Synechococcus elongatus PCC 6301: one gene and its partner. The main gene of each other region encodes a partner of the protein of the gene in region 2 in a complex. Links are inferred from orthologs where the notes say so. Each region holds a gene or a part of one and is shown on either strand. Other genes may lie near its edges. The genes, in order: SYC_RS05915 and pabB.

Region 1 (3,268 bases), 970 kb from region 2 along the record:
GGGGCTCACTCATTCTCGCCTTGATGGTCTTAGGGACTGTGGGCGGCATGGCTGTCACCTACATCAATAACGGCAAGTTGTTTGTTGGCCCTCACTTACTGGCCGGTTTGGGCATGGCCGGTTTGATCGCTATTTCCGCAGCGCTGTCCCCATTCATGCAAAAAGGTAATGAGCTAGCGCGGGGCACCCACATCGCCCTCAACACCGTGATTGTTGGCCTGTTTGCTTGGCAGGCTGTCACGGGAATGGATATTGTGCAGCGCATCATCGCTCGCCACTAGAGCCGAATCGCCGCGATCGCAATTCAATCAGGTCGCTTTTAAGCAGTCCTTCCGTTGGGTTGGACTGCTTTTTGCTGGCTGTGGGGCTTAATCTGCTTGCATAGGGCAAATATGTTAGGACGTTGTTGCCTGAGCCGATTAACCTCTAACCCATGGTCAGGACCAGCTAGTTTTACCGGTAGCGATCGCTGCTGCAAGTCTCAACTGCAATCTTGTTGAAAGGAACTGGGGGTGTCGAGTCTCCCGGTGGATGTATGGGGGGCGCAATCACCCCCACGGATAGAGGCTGTTGACTCTACACCAGCCCAGAACTAGATTGTCCTAATCTGCTTGCGGACTGCTGGCTACAGCACAATGATTCGCGAGCCGGTTTTCGGGATGCTGGCCTTCTGTAGCGTGACAGTACTGCCCGGACGTTGAACGGGTGTGCCCTGCATCAGTTCGAGGAATGGTTGTAGCGGCCCCAACTCGCAGCTGTCCTTATTCGCTGCACTGGTGCGGTATTGGGTCGGAATAATCAATCGAGGTTTGAGCAACTCGATCGTGGCTTTAGCCTCTTCTGGGTTGTAGCTCTTGGGGCTACCGCCGACAGGGATCAACAGTACGTCAGGACTACCCAACAGGATTTGGTTCTCGATGGTGATCGGGGCAGCCGCACCGCCTAGATGCAGGATTGATAATCCCGCTTGAGACCAGCCCCAAGCGACGTTATTGCCAAAGCGGCGACCCCCGAGGCGATCGTGGGGCAATTTCACCCCTTGAATCTGCAACGAACCCAGCCGATAGACGCCCGCTTCAAAGAGAATGCGAGGATTACCTGTAATGGCTTCGGCGTAGCCTTCATCCAGCAAACGACTACTGATTAGCACAACGCCTGCTGACTGCCGAGGCAGCGGTAAACCTGCGGTGCAGCCACCTGGCTTAAAGGGATTGACAACGATCGCGGGCAGGCCGCCACCCGTGAAGCGGAAGCAACTGTGGCCAAAGGATTGAATTTGCAGGGAACTAGCTTGGGCCTCAGCAATTCGGGGCAAAGTTGTGGCGATCGCCCCCAAACTTCCCCAGCCCGCTGCTTGCAAAAACTGACGACGCTTCACGAATTCACACCCGCCACAGACACGGCTAAGAGCCTAGCATTCAGGAGACGGCACTTTGGCTAAAAAGTTTGCCAACATCCGCTTGCCAGATTGGGTGAGCACGCTTTCTGGGTGAAACTGGACGCCTTCCACATGAGGATATTGACGGTGCCGAACCCCCATGATGGTGCCGTCTTCCACCCAAGCGGTTACTTCGAGGTCTGCTGGACAGCTATCGCGATCGATCACCAAGCTGTGATAGCGAGTTGCCGTGATTGGATTGTCGAGCCCCTGAAAAACGCCGACATCGTGATGCAGCACGGGTGAGGTTTTGCCATGCATCAGCTCTGGCGCAGAAACAATCTGACCGCCGTAGACCTGCCCAATACTTTGATGACCCAGACAAACGCCCAGAATCGGTGTGGTTGGACCAAATTCAGCGATCGCGGCCATGGAAATGCCTGCATCCTCAGGACGGCCCGGGCCAGGCGAAATCACGATCGCATCTGGTTTGAGTGCTGCAATTCCGGCCAGATCAATTTGATCGTTGCGATGCACCACAATTTCTTGGGCGATCGCATAGTCGCTGGCCAGTTCGCCCAAATATTGGACGAGGTTGTAGGTGAAGCTGTCGTAGTTATCGATGACGAGCAGCACAGCGACGATCCGGGAATAACAGTCCTTTCCAGCGTACGATCTGCGGCTCCATTCCGGTGAGTGCTCACCACAAGAGGCTGAGACGAAGCCAGAGCGGCGGCAGGAGCAAGGTTGCGGCCACGAGGACAGCGGCGATCGCGGCGATTAGGACCGCACCAGCAGAACAATCTTTAGCGATGCGAGCCAGTTCGTGATATCTCTGCTCGACTGTGAGATCGACAACGGATTCCAAGGCTGTGTTGAGTAGTTCCATCACCAGCACGGCAGCCACTGTGAGGGTCACGATCGCGCGATCGGTGGCGCTGAGCCCCAAACCGAACGCTAACCCAACGGCGATCGCGCCAAGGACTACATGGATCCGAAAGTTGCGCTGGGTTTGGAACGCGTAGCTCACGCCCATGCCGGCATAGCGGAAGCTACTGAAGAGGTTTGGCGCAATCCGCCAAGCATAGCCGCGGCTTCGAGCTAGATTGGCCTCCAGACGACTCGGAGGCAGTTGAGTGTCGGGCATGTAGGCCTCCCTAGACAGCCATTGTGCACAGTGTGACATTCTCCCGCGATTGTCCCCAGAGGTGATGGCTCGATCGCCTCGGTTGGCATTCAATCAGCCTGCCCCGCAGCTAGGTCAAGAGAACATCCAGAACTTGAATAAACCCTATCTTGGCAAGCAGGGAAACTGGCTCTCCTGCCTCGTTTTCCCAAATCTTGTGAGGGATGCTCTAGGTAACAGGGGCACTCCTAATTCAGCAGCTCAATCCCATTTGGCTATGGCAGCGATCGCTAATCGGCAATTGAAAGCAAAGAGCTGTTCAGTCTATTGAATTCAACGATTTGTAGCCCCTACCGCTGGATCTCTCTATTTAATCTTGGCAGGCATGAGCTATTTTGCATTAGCTAATCTCTAGAAAATCCAGTCTTGAAAGTCCCAGCCTGAGACGGATTTCACCTAGGGAAAAGGCTATGAAAGATATTCATCACAGGCTGTCTCAGAAATGGCATCTTGATAGTGATTTCTAGTGGGTATTCAATGCTGATTGCCGATATTGTATTAGACACTCACTGCCACGAAAATTACAATTTTTTGGCTAGGAAAATTGATGGCTATCAGGCACCTAAATGTCTGTTGAGATCGGCAACTGCTCAGGCTCTTGTTCGAGTCAAAAGGAGTTTGTGAAATCAGGATATAATCTGAAACCTATGATTGCTACTGTTCTCGACAGTCATCAATTTATTTGTGCTTTTAGCTGAGGCTTA
Region 2 (3,317 bases):
TACTGTTTATTTGGCTCGCTTCAGTCCAAGGGACTCGGGGGAGATCAGAACACCCCTGCGGATTGCAATCTTGACCAGTGCCACTCAATCTTTACTGACTAGTATTGATTGAACGCTCGAATGATTACATTGGCGACATTAGTCTATACGCCTGATTACTGATTGTGAAGACTGTTCTACACATTAAAACAAGTAGCAGCTCAACTTGTCCTAGTTAGCCCTGACCTCAGGATCAACGCCAATCAGTACAGCCAGAAACACCTTAATTAATTCGAAAGATTTGATATCAGAGCTGCAATGCCTCAAAGCGCGATCGCCAGTCCTCTAAATCAGTCCAGAGCGCCCGACCATCCCAGTGACTAACGGGGCGAAAACTGAGGCTATTGCTGAGGGCGATTGCTTCAACCTGATTCCGTTGTGACCAAGCGATTGAGGTTTCCTTTGCCCAGCCGGTTGCGAGCAAGCGCTGGCGCACAATCCCAGGCAGGGCTCCGTCACTGAGAGGTGGAGTCCACCAATCATCGTTGAGGCGGAAGAAGATATTGGCTGCTGCTGCTTCGCTGAGGCGATCGCTCGGGGTCAACAACAGCGCTTCATCGGCTTGCCGCTGTTCCGCCTCCTGTCGTGCCAAGACATTTTCTAGGTAGCTCAGCGTTTTGAAGCGCGACAGAATCGATTCAGGACACCGACGCACAGTTTGAGCCGTAATCAAGCGCAACGGCTGAAATTGAGGCTGACTCAAGCTCGGTACAATCACCAGCAGCGGCTGCAGCGGTTCCGGCGATTGTAGGCCGCGCTGCCCACAGCCACGGGTCAGAGTCACTCGAAGCGCTCCCGTTTCGAGCTCGTTGTGATCAACCGTTGCTTGCAACAGGTCAATGTTTGCATTCGGCGGCAGCGGAATCCGCAACTGCTGGGCACTACTTGTCAGGCGCTGCCAATGTTGCTCAGCCAGACGAACCTTCCCCTGCCAGACCAGCAAGGTTTCAAACAAGCCATCCCCCAAGCTAAATCCGCGATCGGTGACGGCGATCGTCAGATCTTCCGTTGGGATCCACTGACCGTTGCAGTAGCCAATCATGAGGGCTGGAGCGATCGCAACAGGGGTTGCACCTTGACCTGCATCTCAGCGCATTCGTCTAGCGGATCGGAGTCAGCGACGATGCCGCAACCGGCTTGAGCAAGGACTTGGCCTTGGCTGATTTGCAGCGTCCGAATCAAAATGCTGGCATCTAAGCTGCCGTCAAAGCCCAGCCAAAAGAGACTGCCACAGTAGGCTTGGCGGGGAATCGGTTCAAGCTCGTGAATAATTTCCATCGAGCGGATTTTAGGCGCTCCCGTAATCGATCCGCCCGGGAACGTTGCCCGCAGTAAATCCACCGCCGTCAAGCCCGATCGCAGTTGACCAATCACCTGCGAGGTGAGGTGATGGACGTGCTCGTAGCTTTCCAATTGGCAGAGTTGGGGCACCTGAATCGAGCGGGGACGACGAACGCGACCCAAGTCGTTGCGCAGGAGGTCGACGATCATTACGTTTTCTGCCCGATCCTTCTCACTGGCCTGCAACTCCGTCGCTAACTGGCGATCGTGAGCCGGATCGGCACTACGAGGACGAGTTCCCTTAATCGGGCGCGTTTCTACCCAGCCATCGCGGTCGAGGCGCAGAAAACGCTCCGGCGACACCGAGAGCAACTGAAAATCGCCCCCTGCGAAGTAGGCCGAAAAAGGTTCGGGGCTGAGCTGATAGAGCCGTCGATAGAGTTGCCAAGGGCTCAGATCCTTTGGCTGACTGGCGCGAAAAGCCGTGGTTAAGTTGGCCTGAAAAATATCGCCAGCGCGAATGTGGCATTTGACCTGATCCACAGCCTGACAAAAGTCAGCTTCAGTTTGCAGGGCTTGCCAATCAGCCTGAGGCTGCCAATCAGGAGACTGTGAAGGTAGAGCTGACTGCAGGCGATCGCAGACCCATTGCAGTCGTTGTTCCGCCCGTTGCTGGCGATCGCGCGGATCCTGCAGCGGCAATCCCGAGGAGAAAATCCAGGTGCGCCGTTGCTGGCGATCGCAGGCAACCACCAAGTCATAGAGGCTCAACGACCAGAGCGGCAGTCGAGGTTCAACCGGTTTCGGTGTCGGGAGCCGCTCCAGCCAAGCCCCACATTCATAGGACAGAAATCCGCAGATACCGCTCTGAAATGGAGGCAGGTCAGAGTCAGAATTCGTCTGCCAATCTACTGTGGCCAGTGACGTTGCCAAAGCCTGGAAAGGATCAGCCTCAGTTACCAAGCGATCGCCTCGCTGGGTGGCATAGGGCGACAGACAGAGGTAGGCGTAACGGCTTTCGGGCGTTGCTGGCTCCCCCAGATCGAGCAGGACTGCATGGGGATCTTGAGCGAAGGGCGCAAAGGCCTGCTGCGGATCGCACCAAGCAATTTCCCGCACCAAGGGTTGCACGACTCGACGGGCGATCGCGGTCATGGTTGGAGGCTAACGAGCGATCGCCCGATCGCGGTAGCCCATTCGGGATAGCCGGCTTCAATCAAGGCGCGATCGCGAATCCGGCAGGAATCACAACGGCCACAGGCTTCTGCACCACCGGCGTAGCAAGACCAAGTGGCTGGAATCGGCACGCCCAGCACCACGGCCCGCCGCACGATATCGACTTTGTGATCGTGAATCAACGGCGCAACCAGTTGCGGGGCTTGACCTTCGACGCCCACTTTGGAGGAGAGACTCGCCAGTTGCTGAAAAGCAGCCAAATAGTCGGGACGACAGTCGGGATAGCCACTGTAATCCACCGCATTGATGCCGAGATAGATAGCGCTGGCCTGCTGCGCTTCTGCGAGCGAGAGTGCTAAGGCAATGAAGACCGTATTGCGCCCCGGCACGTAGGTTGACGGAATCTCACCGGCGACGACCCCGGACCCTGGCAGGGGTTCCGCCGCATCCGTCAGGGAAGAGCCGCCCCACTGGGCAATGTTGACATCGACAAAAAAGTGCTGATTGATCCCTAGAGCAGCCGCCACCGATCGCGCCGCTTCCAATTCCCGCACATGGCGCTGACCATAGCGAAACGAGAGGGCGATCGCTTCATAGCCATCAGCGATCGCCTGAGCCGCAGCGGTGGCAGAATCTAGCCCACCGGACAGCAACACTACAGCCTTGGCCATCAGCGCACTCCTAGAAACTTGTGCGTCTGCAAACTGACGCGCCAGCGGGGATGTTGCCGCACGTAATTGACGACGCGATCGCAACTTTCGGGGCTATTCCACTCGGGCTGCAGGAGTTTCAGGGTCGTCTCCGGCACCGCGATCGCCTCT

Evidence for each region.
Region 1: the proteins of pabB (region 2) and SYC_RS05915 are in contact, whole or in part, in a solved structure (PDB 8RP0), measured with the Escherichia coli proteins. The link is inferred for Synechococcus elongatus PCC 6301 from one-to-one orthologs.

What each region holds. Positions count from the first base shown.
Region 1 is NC_006576.1:1,224,445-1,227,712, reverse strand. Bases 214-3,164 are described here. They hold SYC_RS05915 (anthranilate synthase component II), read right to left. Parts: upstream 2,015-3,164; coding sequence 1,412-2,014; downstream 214-1,411. Other genes in these bases: SYC_RS05910 (diacylglycerol kinase family protein), read right to left, coding at 2,079-2,525; SYC_RS05920 (MBL fold metallo-hydrolase), read right to left, coding at 626-1,378; SYC_RS05925 (DUF4079 domain-containing protein), read left to right, coding at 214-281. Outside these bases: more of SYC_RS05925, read left to right, coding at 1-213. UniProt on the Escherichia coli protein: Part of a heterodimeric complex that catalyzes the two-step biosynthesis of 4-amino-4-deoxychorismate (ADC), a precursor of p-aminobenzoate (PABA) and tetrahydrofolate.
Region 2 is NC_006576.1:253,544-256,860, forward strand. What follows is about bases 277-3,276. They hold pabB (aminodeoxychorismate synthase component I), read right to left. Parts: upstream 2,476-3,276; coding sequence 1,078-2,475; downstream 277-1,077. Other genes in these bases: SYC_RS01135 (aminotransferase class IV), read right to left, coding at 287-1,081; queC (7-cyano-7-deazaguanine synthase QueC), read right to left, coding at 2,472-3,167; SYC_RS01150 (7-carboxy-7-deazaguanine synthase QueE), read right to left, coding at 3,167-3,276. In the rest of the region: more of SYC_RS01150, read right to left, coding at 3,277-3,317. UniProt on the Escherichia coli protein: Part of a heterodimeric complex that catalyzes the two-step biosynthesis of 4-amino-4-deoxychorismate (ADC), a precursor of p-aminobenzoate (PABA) and tetrahydrofolate.